Regions from separate parts of the Streptomyces sp. NPDC056628 genome, predicted to be linked through region 2. Evidence: riboswitches for the same ligand, from Rfam matches in the RefSeq annotation. Region 2 holds a riboswitch; the other holds the start of a gene.
What was found. A riboswitch is a leader RNA that binds a small molecule or an ion and turns the genes downstream of it on or off. The one in region 2 is predicted to bind glycine.
Positions count from the first base shown of each region.

Region 1: linked by a shared signal. The riboswitch ahead of gcvP (aminomethyl-transferring glycine dehydrogenase) and the one ahead of gcvT (glycine cleavage system aminomethyltransferase GcvT) in region 2 are both predicted to bind glycine.

Region 1 is NZ_JBHTWG010000002.1:6,014-13,243, reverse strand. It holds gene gcvP (aminomethyl-transferring glycine dehydrogenase) at 1-2,045, opposite strand, end outside; glycine riboswitch at 2,221-2,316, opposite strand; gene ACFRAC_RS03365 (PRC-barrel domain-containing protein) at 2,431-2,814, shown strand; gene ACFRAC_RS03360 (DNA polymerase IV) at 2,907-4,352, opposite strand; gene ACFRAC_RS03355 (MerR family transcriptional regulator) at 4,398-5,060, opposite strand; gene ACFRAC_RS03350 (bifunctional nuclease family protein) at 5,322-5,795, opposite strand; gene ACFRAC_RS03345 (MerR family transcriptional regulator) at 5,882-6,616, opposite strand; gene ACFRAC_RS03340 (FHA domain-containing protein) at 6,656-7,192, opposite strand.
Region 2 is NZ_JBHTWG010000032.1:29,787-37,016, forward strand. It holds gene glyA (serine hydroxymethyltransferase) at 1-1,215, opposite strand, end outside; gene gcvH (glycine cleavage system protein GcvH) at 1,232-1,609, opposite strand; gene gcvT (glycine cleavage system aminomethyltransferase GcvT) at 1,745-2,872, opposite strand; glycine riboswitch at 3,025-3,123, opposite strand; gene ACFRAC_RS29090 (AAA family ATPase) at 3,297-3,965, shown strand; gene ACFRAC_RS29095 (enhanced serine sensitivity protein SseB) at 4,045-4,836, shown strand; gene ACFRAC_RS29100 (enhanced serine sensitivity protein SseB C-terminal domain-containing protein) at 5,084-5,872, shown strand; gene ACFRAC_RS29105 (ABC transporter permease) at 6,235-7,230, shown strand, end outside.

The DNA of each region.
Region 1 (7,230 bases), on a different contig from region 2:
TCGACGTAGACCTGGCCGCCGGCCTCGTGCACCTGCGCGCAGATGTCGGCGACGTGCTCCTCGAACACGCCGTGCGTGGACGGGTAGGTGATCATCAGCACGGCGAGCTCGTCACGGTGCTTCTCGATCTTCGCCCGCAGGTCCTCGACGTCGATCTCGCCGTCCTCGGCGGTCTTCACGACGACGACCTTCATGCCGGCCATCACGGCGCTGGCGGCGTTCGTGCCGTGCGCGGAGGACGGGATCAGACAGATGGTCCGCTGGTCGTCGCCGTTGGCCCGGTGGTAGCCGCGCACGGCGAGCAGACCGGCCAGCTCGCCCTGCGAACCGGCGTTCGGCTGGAGCGACACCTTGTCGTAGCCGGTGACCTCGGCGAGACGTTCCTCCAGCTCGCGGATGAGGGTCAGATAGCCCTCCGCCTGCTCGGCGGGCGCGAACGGGTGCAGCTGGCCGAACTCGGGCCAGGTGACCGGCTCCATCTCGGTCGTCGCGTTGAGCTTCATCGTGCAGGAGCCCAGCGGGATCATGCCGCGGTCGAGCGCGTAGTCGCGGTCGGCGAGCCGGCGCAGGTAGCGCAGCATCGCGGTCTCGGAGCGGTGCTGCCGGAAGACGGGGTGCGTCAGGTACTCGTCGCCGCGCAGCAGCGCCTCGGGCAGCGCGTCCCCGGCGGCCGCGTCCAGCGCGTCGATACGGCCCTCGACGCCGAATGCCCTCCACACGGAGGAGACCTGGGACCGGGTGGTCGTCTCGTCGCAGGCGGCGGACACGTGGTCGGCGTCGACGAGGCGCAGGTTCACCCCGTGGTCGCGGGCGGCGGCGACGACGTCGGCGGCCTTGCCGGGCACGCGGGCCGTCACGGTGTCGAAGAACGAGCCGTGCACGACCTCGACCCCGCCGGCCGACAGGCCCGCGGCGAGGATCGTGGCGTAGCGGTGGGTCCGGGCGGCGATGCCCTTGAGGCCGTCGGGGCCGTGGTAGACGGCGTACATGCCGGCCATCACGGCGAGCAGCACCTGGGCGGTGCAGATGTTGCTGGTCGCCTTCTCCCGGCGGATGTGCTGCTCACGGGTCTGCAGGGCGAGCCGGTACGCCTTGTTGCCGTCGGCGTCCACGGACACGCCCACGAGGCGGCCGGGCAGGCTGCGCGCGAATTTCTCGCGCACCGCCATGTAACCGGCGTGCGGCCCGCCGAAGCCCATCGGCACACCGAACCGCTGCGTGGTGCCCACCGCGATGTCCGCGCCGAGCTCGCCGGGCGACTTCAGCAGGGTGAGCGCCAGCAGGTCGGCGGCGACGGTCACGAGGGCACCGAGCTCATGGGCCCGCTCGATGACGGGCGTGAGGTCCCGCACGGCACCGGAGGCGCCCGGGTACTGCAGGAGCACGCCGTTGATCTCGCGCTCGGCGACCTCGGCCGGGATGCCCTCGCTGAGGTCGGCGACCACGACCTCCACGCCGGTGGGCTCGGCACGGGTCTGGATGACGGCGATGGTCTGCGGAAGGGCGTCCGCGCCGACCAGGAAGAGGCCCTTCTTGTTCTTGCCCATACGCAGCGACAGAGCCATCGCCTCGGCGGCGGCGGTGCCCTCGTCGAGCAGCGAGGCGCCGGAGGTCGGCAGCCCGGTGAGGTCGGCGACCACCGTCTGGAAGTTGAGCAGGGCCTCCAGCCGGCCCTGGGAGATCTCCGGCTGATACGGCGTGTAGGCCGTGTACCAGGCGGGGTTCTCCATGACGTTGCGCAGGATGACCGGCGGGGTGAACGTCCCGTAGTAGCCGAGGCCGACCATCGAGTCCAGGACCTGGTTCCGGTCGGCGAGGGAGCGCAGCTCGGCCAGCACCTCGGCCTCGGTCCGCGCACCGGGCAGGTCGAGCGCGTCGGCGTTCTTGATGACGTCCGGGACCGCGGCGGCGGTCAGCTCGTCGAGCGAGCCGTACCCGACGTGGGCGAGCATCTTGGCCCGCGCCTCGGAATCGGGACCGATGTGACGCTGCTCGAAGGGAATCCCTTGCTCGAGCTCGGAGAGCGGAATGCGATGGGCGGTCATTGCGGAGGCCTCCTGGTCTGACGCGACCTTCGAGGGGCACCACGGCGCGGGTACCCGGACGGCCTCCCCCTCTGTCATCTCGACCTGAGAGCTTCACCGGGGCGCCCGAGGGTCCCGGCTTTCACCGTCGGTGAGAGCGGGAGCCGTCGACACCCGCCCTGCTTTCCAGAGTGACCTCGTCCATGCGGTACGTGTGCCTGAGAGATTCCGGGGAGGATTTGCTCCTTCGGCGCCTCCGGTGATCTCCGGAGGACTCTCCCGCACGGGGTCAGCAGCCGCCGCCAAGCCTACCAGCGGGGTCGCCGCACGAACCTTCGAGTGGCCGCGGTCACGGATCTGGCTTTTCGTAGTGCTGACGGATGACTTGCGACCAAGTGGAGGGACCGTGCAGACCGACATCGATCCGCGCAACCTGATCGGCCGCAAGGCCTTCGACCGCAGCGGCACCAAGATCGGCACCATCGACGAGGTGTACCTGGACGACGCGACCGGCGTACCCGAATGGGCGGCGATACACACCGGTCTCTTCTCCCGCGACGCCTTCGTCCCCCTGGAGCCGAGCGAACTGGTGGACGGCAGCCTGCACGTCCCCTTCGACCGCGCCCTGATCAAGGACGCCCCCGACTTCGGCGTGGGCCGCCACCTCTCCCCCGAACAGGAACTGCAGCTCTACCACCACTACGGCCTCGACGTGTCCCCGGGCCCCCCACCCCCGGACCACGACTTCGGCACCCTGGCCCCCACCAACACCCCCGACGACAACCCCTGACGGAGCCGTGGGCAGTCCTGCCGCCGGGGCGGGACAGGTGGGCGCGGCGACACCCGCAAGCGCGCCCCAGCGCCTTCTCCGCCCCGGCAGACCTACCCCCGCACCACGGGCGCCTCCCCCTGCGCGGCAGCCGACGCCTCCCCCCACCCCGACACCAACGGCAACGGTTCCGCCACGTCCAGCGCCGGATCATCGACCCGAAACGTCCGCACCCGCCCCGGCCCGGAATCCGGCGTCTCGAAGCGCACGGTCACCCGCCCGACCCCACTCCCCTGCACCCACCCGTGCCCGTACGCGGCGTGCCGCACATCGTGCCCGGCATGCCACCGCCGCTCAGCGGGCTGCTCCTCAGCCCGCCCTTCTTCGCCACCGCCGACACCGCCCCCGTCCCCCTCAGAAGTGACCGTGGCACCCGAAAGCCCGAGCTCCCCCTCATCGGCATCGCCCCCCACCCCCTCCACAGCCCCCGCAGCCTGAGCGAACAGATCCTCCTGCGTGTAGTCGGCCAGTCCGCTCACCCCGACCCCCAGCAGCCGCACACCCCCGGTCGTGTCCACCCCGTCCAGCAACCGCGCGGCAGCCTCCCGCACCACCGCCGGATCATCCGTCGGCCCCCGCAACGTCTCCGACCGCGTCAACGTCGAGAAGTCGTACCGCCGAACCTTCAGCACGATCGTCCGCCCCGACAACCCGGCCCCCCGCAACCGCCGCACACAGCGGTCGGCGAGCCGCTGCACCTCCAGCCCCACCCGCACCCGGTCATGGATGTCCACGTCGTACGTGTCCTCGACCGAGACGGACTTCGCCTCCCGCTCGGCCACCACGGGCCGCTCGTCGTGCGCCAGCGCCATCGCGTACAGGGCGTGCCCGTGCGCCTTCCCCAGCAGCCGCACCAGCTCGTCCTCGCCCGCCTCGGCGATCTCCTCGACGGTGTGGATCCCGGCCCGCCGCAGATGGTCCCCGGTGGCCGGCCCCACCCCCGGCAGCACGCGCACGGACATCGGCCCGAGGAGCGCCCGCTCGGTCCCCGGCTCGATCAGCACCATCCCGTCCGGCTTGGCCTGCTCCGAGGCGATCTTCGCGACCATCTTGGACGCCGCGAGCCCCACCGACCCGGCCAGGCCGGTGGCGGTCCGTATGTCGGAGCGCAGCTTCACCCCCACCAGGCGAACGGACTCCGCGTCCCAGGCCACTCCCCCGGCCTCCAGGTCCACGAAGGCCTCGTCCAGGCTCAACGGCTCCACCAGGGGCGACAGCTCCCGCAGCAGCCCCATCACACGCTCGCTGACGTCCCGGTAGATCGAGAAGCGCGGCACGAGATACGCGGCGTTGGGCGCGAGCCGCCGCGCCTGCGCCATCGGCATGGCCGAGTGCACCCCGAAGATCCGCGCTTCGTACGACGCTGTGGCGACCACCCCGCGCGGTCCCAGCCCGCCTACGATCACGGCCTTCCCCCGCAGGCTCGGCTTGGACGCCTGCTCCACCGACGCGTAGAAGGCATCCATGTCGAGATGCAGGATGGTGGGCGCGTTTCTCACAGTTCCGATGCTGCCCTACGGCACTGACAACGCCTCTCCGCGTCCTCAGACCGCGCGGTTGCGCCGCCGTGCCAGCTCGTCGGCCGGGTTGTGCCCGACCAGCGTCTCCCCGGTGTCGATCCGCTCCCCGTGCAGCTGCGACAACGCGCTCTCGACGTCCCGCCACACCACGCCGACGGCGATCCCGAAGATCCCCTGCCCGCCCTGCAGCAGCGCGTGGACCTCGTCCGGCGACGTGCACTCGTACACGGTGGCGCCGTCGCTCATCAGGGTCAGCCGTTCGAGGTCCCGGAAGCCCTGCTCGCGCAGGTGCTGGACGGCGGTCCTGATGTTCTGCAGGGACACACCGGTGTCCAGGAAGCGCTTCACGATCTTGAGGACGACGACGTCCTGGAAGCTGTAGAGGCGCTGCGTCCCCGACCCGTACGCCGGCCGCACACTGGGCTCGACGAGTCCGGTGCGGGCCCAGTAATCCAGTTGCCGGTACGTGATCCCCGCGGCCGCACAGGCCGTCGGACCCCGGTAACCGATCTGCTCGGACGCCATGGACGCCGCCCCTCCGCCGCTGCTCGGCACGGCCGCCGGTCGTTGCGGTGCGTGATCGGCCGCACCGCCCTGGACAGCGCTGCCGTGAAGCGGGTACGGGCCGCTCGCCCCGAGGCCGCGCTCGGGTGCACCCCCAGCCGTACCGCCGCCGCTGCTTCTCACGCCGACCTCCGTCCTTGACCTGCCTTCTCGACGGTAGGCAGTCACCGGGGGTGCGTCAACGATCGCCACACTCGGCACGCCGAGTGATAATCACCCTACGAGTGGTTTCCCGTGCCCCGTCGCGGGGAAAGGCTAGCCGAATGCCCCCGAACCGGGGTCCATGACGCCCTCCCTCGCCCGTGGCACATGCCCGGCACGCGGGCCGTGACGGACCGTGGGCCGGGCCGCTCCGGACCAGGCCGGCGGGCCGCCCACGCCGTCTCACTGACTGCTGCTGCCGAAGTCCTCCGGCGAGATCTGGTCGAGGAACTCGCGGAACTTCTCCACCTCGTCCTCCTGCTCGTCCGGGATCGCGATGCCCGCGTCGTCGAGCACACCGTCACTGCCGTAGATCGGCGTCCCGGTGCGCAGGGCCAGCGCTATGGCGTCGGACGGACGGGCGCTCACCTCGACACCGCTGGCGAAGACCAGCTCGGCGTAGAAGACGCCCTCACGCAGATCGGTGATGCGCACTTCGGTGAGCTCCTGGCCGACCGCCTCGAGCACGTCCTTGAACAGGTCGTGGGTCAGCGGTCGCGCGGGGGCCATGCCCTGCTGGGCGAAGGCGATCGCCGTCGCCTCCCCGGGCCCGATCCAGATGGGGAGGTAGCGGTCGCCTCCCACTTCACGCAGGAGCACGATCGGTTGGTTGGAGGGCATTTCGACCCGGACACCTACGACATCGAGCTCGTTCACACAGCAACCCTAGGCCGTGCTCGGGACGTTTGGGTAGTCGGGCCGGGATCGGGTGGCCGATCCCGGCCGATCCGTGCACGGCCCCCTCAGGGCAGCCGCACCCCGAGCGCCGTCTGCATCAGCGCGGCGTGCAGCCGGACAGTGAGCCCCGCCAGTTCCTTGGCCCTGGCTTCGGCATGAGCCCTGGTCTGCGGGTTGCGGTGCCGTTTCAGCGGCGCGACGACCTGCTCCACGAGGCCGGCCTCACGGTCCGCGGCGGCCTTCATCACCCGAAGGTGCCGCGGCTCGATACCGAAGCGGCCCAGCTCCGCCACGAGCGTGGCCACGGTCACCGCCTCCGCCTCGTAGGCGCCGTCCGGCAGGGGGGTGATCAGCCCGTACGACTCCCACTCGGCGAGTTGCTGCTCCCCGATCCCCGCCGCGGCCAGCAGCTGCACCCGTCCGAGACGGGCCGCCGTACGCTCCTCGGCCGGCTCCAGGACCCCGTCGCCGTCGCGCTGCCGGCCCAGCGCGGGGGCCGGGGCCTCACCGCGCTCCATGGCGTCCAGATGCTCGCGGATCACCTTCAGCGGCAGATAGTGGTCCCGCTGCATCCGCAGGACGTGGCGCAGCCGCTCGACGTCCTGCGGGCCGAACTTGCGATAGCCCGACGGCGTGCGGCGCGGCTCGACCAGCCCTTCCGACTCCAGGAAACGGATCTTGGAGATCGTGACGTCAGGGAACTCCTCGCGCAGCACAGTCAGCACCCTGCCGATGCTCATCGGCCGACCGTCCGTGGCGGCGGCGCCGTTCCCGGCACCGCCGCTCGGTGTTTTCAGCATGGACCTTCCCTGGGTCTCCCCGGACGGGTCCGGGGGAGGTCAGAAGCCCTGCTGGCTCGCGTAGAAGACCAGCCGGTACTTGCCGATCTGCACCTCGTCACCGTTGTTCAGAGCGACCTGGTCGATCCGCTCACGGTTGACGTACGTGCCGTTGAGGCTGCCGACGTCGGCCACCGTGAACGAGCCGTCCTGGGCGCGGCGGAACTCCACGTGCCGACGCGAGACGGTCACGTCGTCCAGGAAGATGTCGCTCTGCGGGTGCCGCCCGGCGGTGGTCAGATCGCCGTCCAGCAGGAAGCGGCTGCCCGAGTTCGGTCCACGGCGCACCACCAGGAGCGCGGAACCCACCGGCAGCGCGTCGACGGCGGCCTGTGCCTCCGGGGAGAGCGCGGGAATCTGCGTCTGCCCGGTGGTCTCGGCGTCGTAGGCCTCGATGCCCGAGATGGAGATCGTCGACGTCGTCTCGGACGGGCGCTCGGGCACCCCGCCGGCACGCAGCGGCGCGCCACAGTTGGAACAGAAGCGGCTGTTCTCCGCGTTGCGGTTACCGCACCTCGTACACACCAGGGCCGACATCGGGGAAAACCCTCCACCCGTACTCGAGGTCGACGGTT
Region 2 (7,230 bases):
CGCCGTGGCGTCGTACGACGGCTTCAGCGTCTCGGCGATCACGTCCGCGACCTCGGTGAAGTCCTCCGCGGTGAAACCGCGGGTGGCCAGCGCGGGGGTGCCGATGCGGAGCCCGGAGGTCACCATCGGCGGACGCGGGTCGTTCGGCACCGCGTTGCGGTTGACTGTGATTCCCACCTCATGGAGGCGGTCCTCGGCCTGCTGCCCGTCCAGCTCGGAGTCACGCAGGTCGACCAGGATCAGGTGCACGTCCGTGCCGCCGGACAGCACGTTCACCCCGGCCTCCCGGGCGTCCGCCGCGGTCAGCCGGTCCGCGAGGATCCGGGCGCCCTCGATCGTGCGGCGCTGGCGCTCCTTGAACTCCTCGGAAGCCGCGACCTTGAACGAGACCGCCTTGGCGGCGATCACGTGCTCCAGCGGGCCGCCCTGGAAGCCCGGGAAGACCGAGGAGTTCAGCTTCTTCGCGAACTCCTTGCTGCGGGCCAGGATGATCCCGCCGCGCGGACCGCCGAGCGTCTTGTGGGTGGTGGAGGTGACCACGTCGGCGTGCGGCACCGGGTTGGGGTGCAGCCCGGCCGCGACCAGGCCCGCGAAGTGGGCCATGTCCACCCACAGGTAGGCGCCGGTCTCGTCCGCGATCCGGCGGAAGGCCGCGAAGTCCAGCTGCCGCGGGTACGCCGACCAGCCCGCGATGATCACCTTCGGCCGGTGCTCCTTGGCGAGGCGCTCCACCTCGTCCATGTCGACCAGACCGCTCTCGGCGTCCACGTGGTACGCGACCACCTGGAACTGCTTGCCGGAGAAGTTCAGCCGCATCCCGTGGGTGAGGTGACCGCCGTGCGCCAGGTCCAGGCCCAGGATGGTGTCGCCGGGCTGGGCCAGCGCGAACAGCGCGGCCTGGTTGGCCGAGGCGCCCGAGTGCGGCTGCACGTTGGCGTACTCGGCGCCGAACAGCTCCTTGACCCGGTCGATCGCGATCTGCTCGGCGACGTCGACGTGCTCGCAGCCGCCGTAGTAGCGCCGGCCCGGGTAGCCCTCGGCGTACTTGTTCGTCAGGACCGAGCCCTGCGCCTCCATGACGGCGAGCGGAGCGAAGTTCTCCGACGCGATCATCTCGAGGGTGGACTGCTGACGCTCCAGCTCGGCGTCGAGCGCCGCGGCGACCGCCGGGTCCAGCTCGTGCAGGGGCGTGTTCAGAAGGGAGTTCTCAGACATGGGGGACTACGGCTCCTCAGCCGGCGGTGTGGGCGGCGTACTCGTCGGCGGAGAGCAGGTCGGCCGGCTCCTCCGTGACGCGCACCTTGAACAGCCAGCCGCCCTCGAAGGGGGCCGAGTTCACCAGGGCCGGGTCGTTCACCACGTCCTCGTTGATCTCGGTGACCTCGCCGGTGACCGGGGAGTACAGGTCGGAGACGGACTTCGTCGACTCCAGTTCGCCACAGGTGTCACCCGCGGTCACGGTCGAGCCGACCTCGGGGAGCTGGGCGTAGACGACGTCGCCGAGCGCGTTCGCCGCGAACTCGGTGATGCCGACCGTGGCGACGCCGTCCTCGGCGGTCGCGAGCCACTCGTGCTCCTTGCTGTAACGCAGCTGCTGGGGGTTGCTCATGGCCTGAATTCTCCTGTACACGCGGGAGTGCTGATGAAGGGGGGACGGGGGACACGGACACGGCGGCGGGCGTGCGCGGGCGCACGCCGCCCTGCCAGTCTGTACGCGCGGCGGCGCTCGTGCCGCTCGCGGGTCCTACTTCTGGCGCTTGTAGAACGGCAGCGCCACGACCTCGTACGGCTCGTGGGTGCCGCGGATGTCCACGCCGACACCGGGGGTGCCCGGCACCGCGTGCGCGGCGTCGACGTACGCCATGGCGATCGGCTTGCCCAGGGTCGGGGAGGGGGCGCCCGAGGTCACCTCGCCGACGACCTCGCCGCCGGCGACGACCGGGTACCCGGCGCGCGGGACCCGGCGGCCCTCGGCGACCAGGCCGACCAGGACGCGCGGCGGGGCCGTCTCGGCGCGGGCGGCGGCCTCCTGGAGCGCCTCGCGCCCCACGAAGTCGCCCTCCTTCTCGAACTTCACCACCCGGCCGAGCCCGGCGTCGAAGGGGGTGAGCGAGGTCGACAGCTCGTTGCCGTACAGCGGCATGCCCGCCTCCAGGCGGAGCGTGTCCCGGCAGGACAGACCGCACGGGACCAGGCCGACGCCCTCGCCGGCCCCGGTCAGCGCCTGCCACAGCGCCACGGCGTGCTCCGGCTTCACGAACAGCTCGAAGCCGTCCTCGCCGGTGTAGCCCGTGCGGGCGATCAGAGCGGGCACGCCGGCGACGGTGCCGGGCAGGCCGGCGTAGTACTTCAGGCCGTCGAGGTCGGCGTCGGTCAGGGACTTCAGGATGCCGGGGGACTCGGGGCCCTGGACGGCGATCAGCGCGTACGCGTCGCGGTCGTCGCGGACCTCGGCGTCGAAGCCGGCCACCCGCTCGGTCAGGGCGTCGAGCACGACCTGGGCGTTGGAGGCGTTGGCGACGACCATGTACTCCGTCTCGGCGAGCCGGTACACGATCAGGTCGTCGAGGATGCCGCCGTCGGCCTGGCAGATCATGGTGTAGCGGGCGCGGCCGACGCCGACGGACGCGATGTTGCCGACCAGGGCGTGGTTGAGGAAGGCGGCCGCCTGGGCGCCGGTGACCGTGATCTCGCCCATGTGGGACAGGTCGAACAGGCCGGCCCGGGTGCGCACCGCGTTGTGCTCGTCGCGCTCGGAGCCGTAGCGCAGGGGCATGTCCCAGCCGGCGAAGTCGGTCATGGTGGCGCCGAGCGAGCGATGCAGGGCATCGAGCGCGGTACGGCGCGGTGCGGAGGCTGCGGTACTGCTCATCGGTCGGTCTTCTCCAAGGGCAGACGGGCGAGGAACGTCCTCCCCATCTGTCATCGGAACCTGAGAGGTTCGCCACGACCCCCGGCAGGGAAGTTCATGGCTTGCACCGTGGGTGGAGCCACCGCGCACGGTGGCCCGCTTTTCAGATGTGCCTCGCCCGCGCGGTAACGGGGCCTGAGAGATTCAAGGGAGGGACTTGCTCCTTCGGCGCCCCGGCGGCGTACTGCCGGGGACTCTCCCGCGCGGATTCAAACGGCCGGTATGCAGTTGGCGCCGACATCATCGCACGCCCGGGCCCGTCTGCCCCAGGCCACATCTGTAACCGGCCTGTGGCAGTAAGCGAACGAAAACGGAGGCGATCGTCTATTACCTTCTCTTTACACGCGGTGGGGACGGGGAAGCCTGTATGCGGAGGAGGAGGACGATGACGGTGAAGCGCACCTCGGCGTACGCCACGACGTCGGGCATCGCCCTGCCCGGGCAGCCGGCCGCCCCCGTCGTCGAGGCCGGTGCGCCCGCGCCCGTCGTCCGCGACCTGCGCGAGCGGTCCGGCCGCAGCCCGCACGCCCTGCTCTTCGGCCCGCGCGACCTCGTCGTGATCACCGGTCTGCCCGGCAGCGGCAAGTCCACCCTGATGCGGCGGACCGTGCGCGGCCCGCGCATCGACTCCCAGGACACCCGGGACCGCTGGGACGCCCGGATGCCCGACCTCCTGCCCTACACCCTCTACCGCCCCCTGGTCCGCCTCTCCCACTACGCCGGGCTGCGCCGCGCCGTCCGGCGCGGGGGCGGGCTCGTCGTGCACGACTGCGGCACCCAGGCGTGGGTGCGCGGCTGGCTGGCCCGGGCTGCCCGGCGCCGCGGCGGCGTCCTGCACCTGCTGGTGCTCGACGTCGACCCGGACACCGCGCTGGCGGGGCAGCGCGAGCGCGGCCGGGGCGTCTCCCGGTACGCCTTCCTGCGCCACCGGCGCGCCGCCGCCCGGCTGATGCGCGCGGTCACCGCCGGCGACCTGCCCCGGGGCTGCGGCTCCGCCGTGCTGCTCGACCGGGACGCGGCCGCGGCGCTGCGCCGGATCGGCTTTACGGGCTGACCGGACCCCGCCGGCCGGCGCCGGGCACCGGTAGCCTTTCGACCCTCAGACGTGTTTCACAGCAGGCGGTCACCCACAGATGGACTTCGCAGCGGATCTCCCCGCGGACTTCCCGGCAGGCTCACCTCTCCACCCGCACGGCGGCTGGCCCGGCAACGAACTGGAGGAGGTGCTCTCCGCCTCCCTCGGCCAGCCCTCGGCGGGCGCCCGGATCGTGGAGGTGCTGGGCCGCAGCTTCGTCTGGGTGCCGCTGCCCAACGGCGGTGGCCCCGACAGCGGTCCGCTCGACCTGCCCGGCATGGAGATCGACGGCCAGGGCTATGTCCCGGTGTTCTCCTCCGAGGAGCAGTTCCGCCAGGTCGTCGGCTCCCACATGGCGTACACCGTCGCCCCGGCCGTGGAGTTCGCCCGCGGACTGCCCCCGCACGTGGGCATCGCCGTCAACCCGGGCGGGGTGGTCGGCGTCCCGCTGCCCCCGGCGGCGGTGGCCGAGGTGTGCCGGTCGGGCCGCACCCCGCTGGACGGGCAGGCATCCGGAGGCCGCGTCACGCTCTACGAGCCCGACTGGCAGGACGACCCGGTGGACTTCCTGTCCGCCGCCTCGGCCGAGTTCGCGGCGACCGGCGTCGTCGCCACGGCCCGCCGCTGTCTCGCCGCGGTCGAGACGGGCCCGCCGGTCATGTTCGTCGGCGTCGAACTGACCCAGTGGGAGGGCGACCTGAGGGCGGCCCCCACGGACGCCCTGGGCCGCGCCCTCGGCCGCGTCCCCGTGCCCTGGCCGGTCAACCTGATCCTCCTCGACGTGGCCCAGGACCCCGTCATCGACTGGATGCGGGCCAAGGTCCGCCCCTTCTACACGCGCGAGCCCTGACACCCCGGGTGAGCGGCGCGGCGTCCCTCCCGGGGCGCCGCGCACCGCGCCGTCCGCACCCGCGGCCCCCGCGCGGCCGACCAGTTCACGTGCCGAGCCCTCCCCGGCTCGCCGGGTGGAGCGCCCAGGGCCTGCCGTTCGGATCAGGCCGACGGCGAGATACTGCGCTCACGCGACGCCGGACCGATCCGAACGACAGGCTCTAAGCTGGGCGCACAGCCATGTTTTCCCGAAGGGGCGGTAAAAGGTGAGCGCGAGCGGCACAACCTCGACCGGGCAGGTCGAGCACATGCTGCGCCAGGTGACCCCCGGGCGCTACGACGCCTACGAGGCCCTCCTGCGCGCGCTCGCCACCCCGGCCACCGGCCAGGTCTGGATGCTGCTGTGGCACGGTCAGGCGGGCTCCCCGGACGCCCAGTACGGGAACATGCAGGTCGAAGGCCACGGTTACGCCCCGTGTGTCACCTCCGCCCAGGAGCTGTCGGCCAGCGGCTGGAACCGCAGCTACGAGGTCGTCGACGGGCTCGACGTGGCCCGCACCCTCTACCCCGACCACTACGGCCTCTGGCTGAACCCGCACGCCCCCGGCGGCGGCGTCGGCATCCCCTGGCTCGACCTGCGCCGGATCGCCACCGGTCTGGACCGCCAGCCCGCGGGCCCGCTGCGGCTGTCGGAGCCCGCCATCGAGATCCCGCAGTTCTACGCCCTGGTCGCGCAGAACGCCCACCGCACCCCGGCCGTGCGCACCCTGCGCCGCGCCTGGGTGCAGCCCGCGCTCGGGGCGCCGTACCTGGCGATCGGCCTGGACGTGTACGACACCAGCCCGCCCGCCGTGGACGCGGTGCGCTCGATGATGCTCCAGTCGGTCACCGCGGTCCCGGACGGACTGCCGGTCTCGACCGTCGCCCTGGCCGACGAGGACGACCCGGTGGCGATGTGGATGCGGTCGCACGGGCGGCCGTTCTACGACCGTGAGGCACACGCCGCCGCCCCCGCCGCGGGCTATGGCTACCCTCCGGCACCGGGCCGTTACTGATCTTCGACTTGCCAGAACGCCATTCGGTCCCACCCCCCTCTGTCGTAGGCGTGAGCGCCTTCCCGCTGTGGTTTCGCAGGTGAATCTCCGCGCGTAGATACGATCAGAAGGTCCCGGTCCGCCCTTATACGCCCCAAGTGGTCCGTGTCCGGCCCCTGTTACCCGCTGTTCGGATAACGGAATCCCCCAAACAGCATCACGGTTACGCATCCTTTCCCCGTCAGCTCTGGCGACTGATCGCCCCCACATTGAAGACTCCCCGCTAGGCACGGGCCGGTCGGCCCTGTGTGCGAGTGAGAGCAACCGCTACCGCGGCAGCCAGGGGGGTCGGCAACCGCCGGCCGAGAGGGGTCAATTCCACTGTGACCGCACCGATCGAGACAACGGGAGCGGAGGCTGGAGCACAGCCTGAGGCCGTGCTCTCCGGGATCGAGAAGAGCCAGATCGAGGGGCGCTCCCTGGGGCAGATCGCCTGGTCCCGGTTCAAGAAGGACAAGGTGGCCGTCGCCGGCGGCGTCGTCGTCATCCTGCTGATCCTGCTCGCGATCCTCTCGCGTCCCCTCCAGGCGCTGTTCGGCCTGGACCCCAATGCGCTCAACCAGGACCTCATCGACCCCAACACCTCGCTGCCCAAGGGTGACTTCGGCGGCATGAGCTGGGAGCACCCGCTGGGTGTCGAGCCGAAGTTCGGCCGCGACATCGCCACCCGCATCCTCGAGGGCTCCTGGGTCTCGCTGGTCGTCGCCTTCGGCGCCACGCTGCTGTCCAACACGATCGGCGCCGTCCTCGGCGTCGTGGCCGGCTACTACGGCGGCCGGGTGGACACGATCATCAGCCGGCTGATGGACACCTTCCTGGCCTTCCCGCTGCTGCTGTTCGCCATCGCCATCTCGGCCACCCTGCAGGGCGGTGCCTTCGGCCTGGAGGGCCTGCCGCTGCACATCAGTGTGCTGATCTTCATCATCGGTTTCTTCAACTGGCCGTATCTGGGCCGCATCGTCCGCGGTCAGACCCTGGCCCTCAGGGAGCGCGAGTTCGTCGACGCCTCCCGGGGCATGGGGGCCAGGGGGCCGTACATCCTCTTCCGGGAGCTCCTCCCGAACCTGGTCGGCCCGATCATCGTCTACTCGACGCTGCTCATCCCGACGAACATCCTTTTCGAGGCCAGCCTGAGCTTCCTCGGTGTCGGCATCCAGCCCCCGCAGGCATCGTGGGGCGGCATGCTCAACCAGGCGGTCGACTTCTACGAGGTCGACCCGCAGTTCATGATCGTGCCTGGCCTCGCCATCTTCGTCACCGTCCTGGCGTTCAACCTGCTCGGCGACGGTCTTCGTGACGCTCTCGACCCGCGCAGCCGC